DNA from 2 places in the Erythrobacter sp. JB2-19 genome. Region 1 is predicted to be linked to the other one. Evidence: predicted binding sites of a transcription regulator. Region 1 holds the regulator's gene; the other holds the start of a gene.
The links. The regulator LexA, encoded in region 1, represses DNA repair genes until DNA is damaged. The targets are predictions, from matches to a motif close to GTTCCNCNCTTGTTCT.
Positions count from the first base shown of each region.

Region 1 (7,302 bases):
GGCGATGGTCGCGGTGTCGACCGCGCTGCTCACGATCTACGACATGGCCAAGGCGGTCGATAAGGGCATGGTGATCGGCGAGGTGCGCCTGATCGAGAAACGTGGGGGCAAGAGCGGGCATTGGAAGGTTGAGCTTTGAGCGCGCTGCTGACCTTGGAAGACGCTCAGGCTCAGCTGCTGGAGCTCGCGCCGCAGATGGCAACGTGCGAGTTGCCTGCGGAGGAGGCGCTGGGACGCTACTTAGCGGAGGATCTCAACGCTCGGCGGACTCAGCCACCGGCCGATCTGTCGGCTATGGATGGCTATGCGATTGCTGGTGATGGCCCTTGGGAGCGTGTGGGAGAGAGCCGTGCAGGAGCGCCGTTCGCAGGTGCGCTCTCCAATGGCGAATGTGTGCGGATATCGACCGGGGCACATATGCCGGGGGCGCGGACCGCGTGCTGATCCAGGAAAATGCAGATGTGGACGGCGCGCTCGTGACCGCCAGCGAGACGCCCCCGCCCGGCAAGCATGTGCGGATGCAGGGCTTCGACTTTGCTGAAAGTGACACGGTCTTGAGGGCGGGAACCCGCATTGGGCCTGGACAACTCGCGCTCGCGCTATCGGCAGCCCACGGGCGGCTCAGCGTGCGCGAGGCCCCGCGTGTGGCCGTGCTCGACAGCGGGGATGAATTGGCCGCAGATCCAGAGCAATGCGGCGCTGACCAGATCCCTGCGAGCAATGGCGCGATGATCGCCAGCATGCTGCGCCCGCTGGGGTGTGATGTGGCGCGGATAGGCCCGGTGGCGGACAATCACAGCGCCTTGGCAAGCGCGCTGGCAAAGGCAGAGGATGCGGATATCCTCATCACCTCCGGCGGCGCATCGGTGGGTGACCATGACCTCATCCAGCCTGCACTGGAGGCGTGGGGCGCACAAATCGCGTTCTGGAAAGTCGCGATCAAGCCCGGCAAGCCGCTGATGGTAGCAACACGGGAACGCGCCGATGGCGCGCGGCAGGTGATCCTCGGCCTGCCGGGCAATCCCGTCTCCAGCTTCGTAACGTGCTTCCTGTTTGCGCTGCCTTTGGTGCGTGCGGCCATGGGCGCTGCTGCCCCCCTGCCCTCGGGGCTGACGCTGCCCCTAGGAGAGGACCTGCCAGCGATTGGCAAACGGCGGGAGTTCCTGCGCGCTGTGCACGATGGCTGTACGGTGCACCGGGCCGGCTCTCAAGACTCCAGCGCGCTCGCGGCCTTAGCGGCCGCGAATTGCCTTATCGTACGGCGGGAAGGCGCGGAAGCGGCGAGCGCAGGAGAGTTCGTGACCACATTAACCCTCGAGAATGGCGGCATTGCGTGACTCGCCGGCTTGACTCGGCAAACGAAGTTTCCTAATTGTTCCGTATTCGTTCACGTTATTGGTGCGCGAAATGGTCCCTCGCCACCCTAACCGGCGCTGGGGCGATCGACCTGTTTTAGGGAGACTATCGTAATGCTGACGGCAAAGCAGCACGAATTGATCCGCTTTATCCAAGAGCGGCTTGAAGAGACGGGAATTTCCCCCTCTTTTGAAGAAATGAAGGAAGCGCTCGATCTAAAGAGCAAGTCGGGTGTGCACCGGCTGATTTCGGCTTTGGAGGAGCGTGGTTTCATCCGGCGCCTGCCCAATCGGGCGCGCGCGTTGGAGGTCATTAAGCAGCCTGAGGATGCAACGCCTGCTCCGCGCGCTGCCGCTGCTGCGGCCAATGATGTGGTCTCTCGGGCGACATCCATGCCCAGCGCGAATGACACCAGTCCGGAGCCTGCGAATGACGTGATCGAGGTGCCATTGCATGGCCGGATTGCGGCAGGCGCTCCGATTGAGGCGTTGGAGGGGCAGAGTAGCCTGCCAGTGCCGGCGGCATTGCTGGGACCGGGTGAGCATTATGCGCTTGAGGTGTCTGGCGATTCGATGATCGAGGCTGGCATCTTCGACGGCGACTTTGCGCTGGTTAAGCGTACGGATGCGGCGCGGGATGGCGAAATCGTGGTGGCTCTCGTCCACGGCGAGGAAGCCACGCTCAAATACCTCCACCGCGACAGCGGAACCGTGCGACTTGATCCGGCTAATGCCGCCTATGATGCGCAGGTCTATCAACCGGGCGAAGTGCAGGTTCAGGGTAAGCTCGCGGGCCTTCTGCGGCGCTACCATTGAGTTTCATGTGAATAGGTGGCGCGGATGGCTGGCTAGTCGTCAGCTTTCCCGCGCCACCACCCATGCTGGCCCTGAGTGCTTGCGACACTGGTGATCCGCTCGGATGATAGGTCAAGCGCCAGCCCTCCGTGCTTTTGCAGAAACCCGCGATCGGCCTTGAGCCATTTGGGCTTACAAGACCACGGCAGATAGCGGTCAGCCACGACGATATCTGCTCTGGCGCAGGCTGCGGCCAGTGCGCGCTCCTCGATCAGCTCCCGATTACGCGCCATCAGTATGGTCCAGTCGCGGCCACCGCGTTCAATCTGGAGCAGGCAGAACTCGGTTGAACACCGCGCGCCGGGCCATTCTGCCATAGGGATCGGATCGGCAGACACGCTGGCGAGTTCGAGCAGGTTGTCGCGCGCATAGGACGACCGTGAATTGCGCAGCGACAACAGCGTGTCATCCATTGTTACACCGACATGGCGGCCATCACGCCCAATCAGGACATCAGGGATCGGCGTTACCATCAGCATTACCGAAGCCGCCGCAAGCGGCGCAAACCCGAGCAATCGCGCACGGCCATTCCATAGTGCAAGCCAAAGAGCACCAATCACAAACAGCGCGATGGTGAGTCTGCTCATCTGCGGCATCAGCTTAACCGAACCGGGCTGACTGGATGTCCAATGCGCAATCGCAAGCAGTAGTTCGAGCGAGCGTTCCACCAACCACCAAGCAGGCGCGCCAAGCCCGATCAGATCAAGGAACAAGGCGAAGGCGATGAGCGGCATGGAGATGAAGGTCACCAATGGGATTGCGATTACATTGGCAAAAGCGCCGTAGACCCCTGCCCTGTGGAAATGGAACAGGACGATCGGCATCAGCGCGATCTCGATTACCAGGCCGGTAATGAACAGCATGATGACCCGTCGCCCGACGTGCCGCAGCCACGTCTCCTCCCGTGCCGCCAGGAAAGCGCGAACCGGCGCGGAACTTGAGAGGGCAACAATTGCGATTACGGCGGAGAAACTCATCTGAAAGCTTGGGCCAACCACCGATTCCGGCCAGAGCAGCATGACGAAGATAGCTGCCATCGCCACCATTCTGAGCGACAATGCATCGCGGCCCATGGCCAGCGCGATCAGCACGAGCATCGCCGCAACACAGCTGCGGACTGTGGGCACCTCTGCCCCCGTCAGCAGTGTATAGCCAACCCCTGCGAGCGCCCCTGCCCCGGCCGCGAAGATCGGCAAACGCACGCGCAGCGCCACGGGGGAAACAGAGCTAGCAATTTCAGGGTCACCAAATAGGCTGCGGCAATGACGGCGCTGACATGGAGCCCGCTGATCGAGAGCAAGTGGGTTAGGCCCGCATCGCGCATCGCGATTTCGTCGGCCTCGGCAATCCCGCCCCTGTCGCCGCTCGCAAAAGCCGCCGCAATCGTGCCCGCTGAGCCATCCACCCGTTCGCGAACGTGGGCGGAAAGCACACGCTGAACCTTTGGGATAGCGCCAGTGTCACGCCCGCCCTCCATCAGCTCGATGTTACCGACCAAGGTGCCAGTGGCGGCTAAGCCTTGAAACCAGGCGGCTCTGGCAAAGTCGTATGAGCCCGGCAACATCGGTGAGGCAGGCGGCATCAACCGCGCCCTCAGTCGCACCACCGATCCCTCGGTCAGGCCGGACACGACCTTGTCCTGCGGCACATTGATCCGGATCTTGCGGCTCTCGCCATTTTCCGCATCTCGCATGGCCAGGACCAATCGGATCCGTTCGCGAGAGGGTTGATCTTCGCGTTCGAGGACAAAGCCTTGCACGCGCTCAACAATTGGGCGTTCAATTGGCTCCGCGCCGACCAGTTCTGAACGCATCCAGATGGTCGCAATCCCAGCGGCAAAGACCAGTCCGACGGCAATCATCGTCTGCTTCAGCAAAACGCGGTCCTCGATCCCGCGCCAGATTGCGGCCCCCGCGACGGCTAGCAGCAATCCAAACCCGATCCCCACCGCCCATTGCAGCGGCGAGCTAAGTGCGAACCATGATAGAATACCGGCCGCGAACAGCACGGCGATCCATGGCGCACGGTCGAAACCGGACCCAGCCAAAAAACCTTCAATTTTGGATGCTATGCCCTGGCCACTGCTGGACCCAATACTGGACAAAGCCGGGGCCTTGCGCCAATGGCGCTGCACTGCAACATCACTGGCATTGGGGCTTTCACCAGCTCCGCCGCCAATCGGCACATTTGGCGCCCCCTCTTGGCCCATGTGCAACTTGAAAAGGAATTCACTGGCTATGGCAAGCGAAAGCGCAAAAGCGATTGTTACCCGCTTTGCCCCCTCGCCTACGGGCTTTTTGCATATTGGCGGCGCGCGTACGGCCTTGTTCAACTGGCTTTACGCCCGTCATCACGGCGGCAAGGCCTTGCTGCGGATTGAGGATACAGATCGCAAGCGCTCCACTCAGGAGGCGATTGATGCGATCATCGACGGGCTCGATTGGCTCGGTCTCGATTATGATGACGCGCCGGTATTCCAATCCCAGCGCGCGGATCGTCACGCAGAGGTGGCGCATAAGCTGCTGGATGCGGGCTATGCCTATAAGTGCTTTGCGACGCCGGATGAACTTGAGGCCATGCGTGCTGAGCAACGCGAGAAGAAGCTGCCTATGCGCTATGATGGGCGCTGGCGCGACCGTGATCCGTCCGAAGCGCCGGAAGGGGCGCCTTACGTAGTTCGTCTGAAGACGCCGCAATCGGGCGAGGCGACCATTGCTGACCAGGTTCAAGGTTCCGTCTCGGTCAAAAACGAAGAGCTCGATGATTACATCATCCTGCGGGCTGATGGCACGCCGACCTATATGCTGGCTGTGGTCGTTGACGATCACGATATGGGCGTGACCCATGTGATCCGTGGAGATGACCACCTGAACAACGCGTTTCGGCAACTGCCAATCTATCATGCAATGGACATTGTTGAGGACGATTGGCCGGAGCCGGCATATGCTCACATTCCCCTGATCCATGGATCGGATGGGGCAAAGCTGTCTAAGCGCCACGGGGCGCTAGGTGTAGAGGCCTACCGCGATGACATGGGCATATTGTCTGATGCCTTGTTCAACTATCTGCTCCGGCTTGGCTGGGCGCATGGAGACCGGGAAGAGATCAACCGTGCAGAAGCGATTGAGCTGTTTGACCTTAGTGGTGTCGGCAAAGGCCCGTCCCGCTTTGATTTGAAGAAGCTGGAAAGCCTCAATGGTCACTACATTCGCGAGGCGGATGACGCGATGCTGGCGAAACTAGCGATGGGCCGGATCGAAAGCGGCGCCAATCTGGAGCTTTTGACCAAAGCCATGCCAGTGCTGAAAGTGCGCGCCAAGAACATTGATGAACTGGCTGATGGGGCTGGCTTTTTGTTTGCGCAGCGCCCGCTTAAGATGACCGAAAAGGCGGCAAAATCGCTCGACGCGGATGGCAAGGCGCGGCTTTCGCTTGTTGTGCAAGCATTATCGCAGGAAAATCACTGGACAAGTGAGGTCCTCGAAGCCACTACGAAGGCACTGGCTGAGGCCCACGAGCTGGGCTTTGGCAAGCTCGCGCAGCCTATGCGTGCAGCTCTCACCGGAACGATGAATTCGCCCGGTATTTTCGACGTTCTGGTCCTGTTGGGACGGGAAGAAGCTTTGGCGCGATTGAACGCGCAAGCTGCCTGAGGCCGAGGGCTGGCAAAGCTGGCGGTCAATGGTGGCACAATAGAATTGAGGAGATAGGTTTTGGCAGACAAGCAGGCAAAGCTCGAGCTGGGCGGGGAAACCTACGATTTCCCTGTGCTCGAAGGCAGCACTGGACCCGATGTTATCGACATCCGCAAACTGTACGGCCAAACGGGCGCGTTCACGTTTGATCCTGGCTATAAGTCAACCGCAAGCTGTGAAAGCGCGCTGACCTATATCGACGGGAATGAAGGTGTGCTGCTGCACCGTGGCTATCCCATCGGCCAACTGGCCGAACATTCCAGCTTTATGGAAGTCTCCTATCTCCTGCTCAATGGTGAGCTGCCCAATGCCGCCGAGATGGAAGAGTTCAATTACACGATCACGCGGCACACCATGCTGCACGATCAGCTACGCCAGTTTGTTCAGGGTTTCCGCCGCGATGCACACCCGATGGCGATTATGTGCGGCGTCGTTGGCGCTCTGTCTGCATTCTATCACGACAGCACCGACATCTCAGATCCAGAGCACCGCACGATCAGCTCACACCGCCTGATCGCGAAAATGCCGACGATTGCAGCGATGGCGTACAAATATGCCGTCGGTCAGCCTTTCATGCAGCCGAAGAACGACCTCAGCTACACCGGTAACTTCCTGCGCATGACCTTTGGTGTTCCGGCCGAGGAATATGAGGTGCACCCAGCGATCGAAAAAGCGATGGATCGTATCTTCATCCTGCATGCCGATCACGAGCAAAACGCCTCGACCTCAACTGTGCGTTTGGCTGGTTCTTCAGGCGCAAACCCGTTCGCCTGTATCGCAGCAGGCATCGCCTGTCTGTGGGGCCCGGCACATGGCGGCGCCAACGAAGCGGCGCTCAACATGTTGCAGGAAATCGGTTCGCCTGACCGTATCCCGCATTATATCGAGCGCGCGAAGGACAAGAACGATCCGTTCCGCCTGATGGGCTTTGGCCACCGAGTCTATAAGAACTACGATCCGCGCGCGACTGTGATGCAACAGACTTTGCGTGAAGTGTTTGAAGCGCTGAACGTCACTGACCCTGTGTTCGAGACGGCTCTTCAGCTTGAAGAACTCGCGCTAAATGACGATTATTTCAAGGAAAAGAAGCTGTTCCCGAACGTGGACTTCTATTCCGGTATCATCCTTTCGTCGATCGGTTTCCCGACCACTATGTTCACCGCCCTGTTCGCGCTTGCGCGCACCGTTGGGTGGGTGGCGCAGTGGAACGAAATGATCTCCGATCCAGGCCAGGTCATTGGCCGTCCGCGTCAACTTTACACTGGCCCGACGACCCGCGACTACGTGCCGCTAGACAAACGCTAAGCGAGATAGAGGAGCGCGGCATCAATGGGACGCACTATCGCAAGATTGGTGCTCCAGGTGTTTGGTGCCGCGCTCGTTTTCTCCGGCGGAAT
Region 1 is NZ_CP200290.1:1,606,007-1,613,308, forward strand. It holds gene moaC (cyclic pyranopterin monophosphate synthase MoaC) at 1-139, shown strand, start outside; partial or broken gene AC0V6O_RS07610 (molybdopterin molybdotransferase MoeA) at 196-1,013, shown strand; gene AC0V6O_RS07615 (hypothetical protein) at 1,080-1,337, shown strand; gene lexA (transcriptional repressor LexA) at 1,470-2,171, shown strand; gene AC0V6O_RS07625 (ComEC/Rec2 family competence protein) at 2,204-3,424, opposite strand; gene AC0V6O_RS07630 (ComEC/Rec2 family competence protein) at 3,349-4,419, opposite strand; gene gltX (glutamate--tRNA ligase) at 4,448-5,863, shown strand; gene AC0V6O_RS07640 (citrate synthase) at 5,924-7,210, shown strand; gene AC0V6O_RS07645 (hypothetical protein) at 7,235-7,302, shown strand, end outside.

Region 2 (7,302 bases), 260 kb from region 1:
CGCCGCCTTCAAAGCATTCTCGCGTTCGACCAGCCAAGTGCGCGCAGCCTCACCGGTCAACGCCTCAATGCGCCGTACACCAGAGGACACGGCACTCTCAGAGATGATCCGGAACACGCCAATGTCGCCTGTGGCCGAAACATGCGTTCCGCCGCACAGTTCGACCGAGAATGAACGGCCTTCCGTGCCCGTGCGTCCCATGGAAAGTACGCGCACTTCCTCCCCGTATTTCTCGCCGAACAGCGCCAAGGCGCCCGCTTCAACGGCGTCATCGGGGCTCATCAAGCGTGTTCCGACCGGCTCATTTGCCCTGATCTCGGCGTTCACTTCAGCCTCAATCACGGCAATATCTTCGGTCTCCAAAGGCTTTGGATGGGAGAAATCAAACCGCAAACGATCTTCTGCAACCAGGGAGCCTTTTTGCGTCACGTGCCCGCCAAGCCGATTGCGCAGCGCCGCGTGGACCAGGTGAGTGGCCGAGTGATTGGAACGCACCTTCGCGCGCCGCACATCATCAACTTCCAAATGTACATTGTCGCCGACCGATACTTCGCCGCCGGTTACCTCAACCTGATGCGCGTGAAGGCGTCCCAGAGGTTTCGCCGTGTCCAAAACCTTGGCGGCAAATCCATTCGGTGTGCTGATACTACCGGTATCACCTGTCTGCCCACCGCTTTCGCCATAAAACGGGGTCTGGTTGGTCAGCAAAACCGCGCTCTCGCCCGCTTTAACTGATTGAACCTCCGTGCCGTCTTTGACGATTGCGACCACGGTCCCCTCGCCCGAGGTAGAATTATAGCCGGTAAATTCCGTGGCGCCTTCGCGCTCCGCAATGTCGAACCACACCTCGCCCGATGCGGCATCGCCCGACCCTTTCCAAGCCGCGCGAGCCGCAGCCTTTTGACGCTCCATCGCAGCTTCGAAGCCTTTGCCATCCACGCCAATCCCGCGTTCGCGCAGAGCGTCTTCGGTCAGATCATAGGGAAAACCGTAGGTGTCGTAGAGTTTAAACGCGGTCTCCCCATCGAGTTCGCCGCCCTCGCTCATGCTGCTGGTAGCTTCGTCGAGCAGCTTTAGACCCTTGTCTAATGTCTTGCGGAACTGCGTTTCCTCACGCTCAAGCACTTCCTGGATCAAGGTTTGACCGCGGGTGAGCTCCGGATAGGCTTGTCCCATTTCCGTGACCAACGCCGGGACAAGCCTGTGCATCAGAGGCTCGCTCGCTCCGAGCAAGTGTGCATGCCGCATCGCACGGCGCATGATCCGACGAAGGACATATCCACGCCCCTCATTAGACGGCAGCACACCGTCAGCCATCAGGAAGCTGACCGAACGCAAATGGTCCGCGATGACCCGGTGGCTTGCCACTGCATCACCTTCGCCGCCCACTCCGGTGAGCTGTTCCGAGGCAGCGATCAGCGCTTTGAACGTGTCGGTGTCGTAATTGTTGTGCACACCCTGCATAACCGCAGCGATGCGTTCCAGCCCCATACCAGTGTCAATCGACGGGCGCGGCAAGTCGGTGCGCTCACCACTAGCCTTCTGGTCAAACTGCATGAAGACGAGATTCCAGATCTCGACAAAGCGATCACCGTCTTCATCCGGGCTACCCGGAGGGCCGCCTGCAATATGCTCACCGTGGTCATAAAAAATTTCCGAACACGGTCCACATGGCCCGGTGTCGCCCATTGACCAGAAGTTGTCGTTGGTCGGGATGCGAATGATCCGTTCCTCTGGCAGGCCGGAAATCTTGCGCCATAGATCGAACGCTTCATCATCGGTGTGATAGACGGTCGCGGTGAGCTTATCTGCGGGAAGGCCCCATTCCTGCGTTAGAAGCGTCCAAGCATTCAAGATCGCTTGCTCCTTGAAATAGTCGCCAAACGAAAAATTGCCGAGCATTTCAAAGAAGGTGTGATGCCGCGCTGTGTATCCGACATTGTCCAGGTCATTATGCTTACCACCAGCGCGCACGCATTTTTGCGAAGACGCGGCGCGCGGCGCAGGCGGCGCCTCCAGTCCAGTAAATGCGTTCTTGAAAGGCACCATGCCCGCATTCACGAACATCAATGTCGGATCGTTATAGGGAACCAGTGGTGCACTGGGCACCTCAGCGTGGTCAGCATTCCCGAAGAAGTCGAGAAAAGAGCGGCGAATATCGTTGGTCGAAGTCATTGCGAGAATGCAGTTAGGCAATCACGCGGTCAGCGACAAGCCACCGCGTGATCAATGCACACTGAGTTCGTAATTCTTCATTACCACAATGTGGCTTTAGACGGACAGACATCCGGCAAGTTTGCAAAGCGCAGCCCCATGCCAGACACAGAAAAGCCGGCATCGCCAAGGGGGATGGCGCATACCGGCTTTCCGATTTTCCGAATGCGATTACCGCACTCGCTTGAGGATCAGTCGTCAGAGTCCGCGTCCGGCCCTGTCATCATCTCCTCGGCAACCTCGTCGGTGCGGCCGCGAATGGCGGCTTCCAACTGATTGCACATCTCTGTGTTCTCTTTGAGGAAGGTCTTGGCGTTTTCACGTCCCTGACCAATCCGCACGCTATCATAAGAGAACCAACTGCCTGATTTCTCTACCAGGCCTGCCTTCACGCCAAGATCAAGTATCTCACCAATCTTAGAAATGCCCTCACCGTACATGATGTCGAATTCAACTTGCTTGAATGGCGGTGCAACTTTGTTCTTCACCACTTTCACGCGGGTTGAATTGCCAACCACTTCGTCGCGGTCCTTAATCTGGCCCGTGCGGCGGATGTCCAAGCGAACAGAAGCATAGAATTTAAGCGCGTTGCCGCCGGTTGTTGTCTCTGGGTTACCGTACATAACGCCGATCTTCATCCGCAATTGGTTGATGAAGATGACCATGCATTTGGAGCGGTTGATCGACCCGGTCAGCTTACGCAGCGATTGGGACATAAGCCGCGCTTGAAGGCCGACATGGGAATCGCCCATTTCACCTTCAATTTCTGCGCGGGGGACGAGCGCCGCGACCGAGTCGACCACCAGCACGTCAATCGCATTGGAGCGGACCAACGTGTCAGTAATCTCGAGTGCCTGCTCACCTGTATCAGGCTGAGAAACAATCAATTCATCAATGTCGACGCCCAGTTTGTTGGCATAGACCGGGTCAAGAGCATGCTCTGCATCGACAAAAGCCGCTGTGCCGCCAGCCTTCTGAGCCTCTGCAATCACATGCAATGCCAAGGTGGTCTTGCCCGAACTTTCAGGCCCGTACACTTCTATCACGCGGCCTTTCGGAAGGCCGCCAATACCAAGCGCAATATCCAACCCTAACGAACCAGTTGGAATGGACTCGATATTCATTGCTTCGCGAGACCCCAGCTTCATTGCTGAACCTTTACCGAAAGCACGATCTATTTGCGCAAGTGCGGCGTCGAGCGCTTTTTGACGGTCCACTGTCTTTCCTTTTTCTACCAATTTCAGACTTGCAGACATCGCATGGCCTCCTTGACTTGCCTAGGGTCGACAAATTGTTATCGACCGCCCCTTGTGGAGACAGCTTGTACCCACTTTGTTCCAATAGAACAAGTAGGGAACATGAGAATTCGTATGTGCCCCCATGAAGGCACGCGCCAAGATTCTGAATTTATGGGAGAAAGACCGCAGAAAAAAGTTATGCCGGGTCGCGAATAGACCACCGGAATGTGCGTTCCGAATTCGCGGGAACATCCACTTCTGCAACAATACGGCCATCCTTCATGCGAGTCTTTGCCTCCCTAAAGCGCACCTCCCAAAGAGAGGATCTCGCCCAGGTCAATCCGAACATTAATCGGATGCGCATTAGCGTTGGTGAGCTCCACCCCATTGCCAAACCAACTGTTCATATTCCCGGTTGTCACTGGGCCAGGGGCAGGCAGACATTTCGCAAAGACCTGATTGCTTGCCCCAATTCCAAGCTCGACGTCCTGATCTTCCGCATAGTCCCGCATATCAACATCAGCGACCAATTGCGGACCAAAGCTGCTCGGTTCAAACACGGTCAAACCGCCTTGAGGCAGGGCCACACCCAGTCCTCGCTCGGTTTCGTTCTTCGTAACAAGCAGCATGTCCGCATTTTCAAAGCCAGGGTTAGGCTGTCCCTCACGCGTGACCAAAAATCCGCAATTCACCCGGTAGAGATAGCGCGCATCGACCTCTTGCCGATTGAGAAACGCAATCTGTTTCAGGCCCTTGGCCGACACATTCACTCGCTCTGGTACACGGTAAAGCTTGAGGTCGCCAAGCTGCTCTTCGACCGCTTGCATTACCTCAGCCTCACTTACTCCCACCGCCGCGTCGGCCATCGCCATTACCGGTGCAGGAGCAGAAAGCTTCATCCGCGATTCATTGCGACGACCAGTCACCACAATCGACTGAGGGGATTGGACCGGAGAGCCAGCAGCCGTGCTGCCTATCGGATAGCATGTTAGGCGCAGCGGCGCGGCCCGAGGCGGCGTCGCAAGACTGCGAAAATCGCTCACCACGCTGAGCGAGCCCGCAATCACCAACAATTCTGCATCGTCAAAGCTCTGACCATTGTCATTGAGGATCGTCAGCCAGCTCATCAGGCCGAGTTTGAAATTGCCGTTCTCCCCTCGCCTCGTCGAGCCTGCAACCGAAGCGCTCCCGTGATCAGGTAAAGTCGCGACATAATTCGCCTGCCAATCGAAGCCCCATGCGAGATAGGTAAGGACGACTTCATAAGTTCCCCCGCTCGCATCCTGAGTGTCGATGGTAAAAATCGGTTCTGCCGATAGTCCCTTTGGCACACGATCAAAGGTCAATCGCTCGGGCAGGCCCGCGCAGCGCACCGCCTCATATCCTTGGTCCGTTTGCAGCACCAAGCCGCCATCGGCCCTGGTGCGAACAATTGCGCTTTGAGGCTCTTCTGCTCCGGTCGCGGGATTGGTCCGCGTCAAGGTCACACGGTTGCCAAGCGCCCCGTTCACTAAAGCGGCGGGTGACAGCAAGTCAGCATTGCGGTTTTTCTCAATCGTACCGCCAGGTAAGCCTGAGACAATTGCGCTAACCCCGACCATACCCTCGGCCACGCCCTCAAAGCGGATCGTCGATTGCCCAGGCGGCAAAGTGACCGTGCGAGTCTCGCTGATCATGGCGAAGCCTTGCGGCCAACGACGGTTCATCTCTTGGCCAAGCTGCCTACGCGGATCACGGTAGACAGTGACCGAAAGCGATTGCGGCGCAGAAGCGTCGACCGCCTGACGGGTTTGCTGCGTTTGAGACGGAGCCGGCGCTTCAATACCAGCCGTCGCGCCCTCTTGCGCGCTGGCAGGGGCGCTGACAACCGCGCTAGCCAATAGGCCAAGCGCCAATCCGATAGATGCGGGGCTCCGCATGATCGCCCGCCCCCTTAGTAACGGGTTTCGTAGGTAACGCGGATCACGCGCTCGCCGTTGGCTGGCACTGGCACCACCCATTTGCGCCGATCAAAATTGATCTGCTCACCTGTGATGTCCTCGCTGACCACACGGTAGTCGTTCGACCAATATCCGCGGTAAAGCCCGCTTTGGGTCAGATCGACATCAACCGACGTGCTTTTAGCATTGGTCAACGTATAGCGCATGGTTGTGCGGTAATATTGTTTGGGTCGTTCAACCTCAATCTGGCGGGTGGTCTCGCCATCCTCAATCACCCGGAACCGTGCTGTGCGCTCCCAATCTGAACTGGTGATTTCTTCGCGCTTCTCCACTTCGGCTTGCACAAAAATGTCAAAGGCGTCGCCGGTTCTGAGCGAGAGCTCGCTGCCCATGGGCGTGTGGCCAATGCTATTCTCGCCGATAAATTGAGGCGTACCTTGGTTGTCGCGCTGATAAAACCGCACGGTGCCCGACGGCAGAGCATCACCCAACCCCTGATCACGCGAAGTTGAGAAGGAAATGGCGCTTGAAACATTCACGGGGCTGCGATCGTTCGAGAGCCAACCAATTGTCCGCTCATAGATCTTGCGCGCTGGGACCGATTGCACATCGAGGAAGCTCACTTGCTTGGTCTGTGCATTGGCAATCGTCGTGCGCCCACTGATCGGATAGAGATAGAAATCGCCCAGCTGCTCTCGCGCAGCGGTTTCCGTTCCAGGTCGGATCAAGTTTCGATTTCCGCCCCCACGGCCGCGGCCTCCGCGATTGTTAGGATTACCAGCGACCAGCAGCGTCTTCGCCTGATTGAATGTGGTTCCGGTATTGTTCGTAAGCGTCACCCAGCCTTGCATATCAATCGAGTCCGTTTGCTCATTGTAAAGCGCGACATAATCCGCGCTCCAACCAAGTCCGCCCGTCAAATAGCGGATCGAGACCGGGCGCGTACCGCCACGAGTGCTGTTGAGGTTTACTGACAATGTTGGGCGGGCGCGCAGATTGGGCGGCACTCGATCAAAAATCACACGGACCGGAAGGCCATCATCGCGCAAGACCTCGATCTCGATTGCCGATTTGGACCACCACACCGCCCGCAGTCGACAGAACCTTCACGCGTTCACGGGTCTCTCGCCCGGTCGCAGGATTAGTGCGCAGCAGAGTGACTGTTTGACCAATCGCCTTTTCCATCATCTTGGCCGGCGTCAGCAGGTCGAAGTCAAAATTCTGCTCGATGATCGATGTATTCGGTGCAAAAAAGCTCAGCGTTTGCGGTTGAATGGTTGCGGAAACATCTGGAAACTCAACCCGGCTGCGACCACGCTCAATGTTGATTTGGCGCACGTCCTGCACCAGCGCGAGATTGTTGTTGTAGATCGTAACCGCGACATCGCCCTGCGCTGTTTCATCTGGATCTGGTAGCGATTGTGAGGTGGCCGTCGTTGCTCCAAGAGCGCTCATCCCAAGTGCCAAACCTGACACCAATCCTAGCTTAATCGCGTTCATCACCCAGCCTCCTATTGAACCCGCCAATAAGCATGACGGGGTGTACTGTATGCGCGATGAATGGACTTTGGGCTAGTGCAAGTACAGTGATAACCGCCTGTGCAAATCGATACTTTTAGTTGTATTTTCAATGCACTATCAAGCAAGCCTTGAGAGGCTTAACTCCGCCTGACCCGCTGCATTACATTGCCGACCTTGTCCCCGATCGCCTGAACGCTGAACGGTTTGGGGATGAAATGCATGTCTGGAATATCGATGTCTTTGCGCAGCTGTTCCTCGGCATAGCCTGACATAAACAGCACCGGCATATGCGGCAGCTTTTGGCGAATCGCGCGCACCATGGCCGGGCCATCCATACCAGGCATCACGACATCGCTGACGATCAGATCGAACTCACCGCCGTCTGAGAT
Region 2 is NZ_CP200290.1:1,869,374-1,876,675, forward strand. It holds gene alaS (alanine--tRNA ligase) at 1-2,175, opposite strand, end outside; gene recA (recombinase RecA) at 2,406-3,470, opposite strand; gene AC0V6O_RS08905 (DUF4139 domain-containing protein) at 3,752-5,371, opposite strand; partial or broken gene AC0V6O_RS08910 (DUF4139 domain-containing protein) at 5,386-6,892, opposite strand; gene AC0V6O_RS08915 (response regulator) at 7,051-7,302, opposite strand, start outside.
Region 2: recA (recombinase RecA) is a predicted target of LexA. The motif match lies at 3,557-3,572, and genes of this name have one in related genera.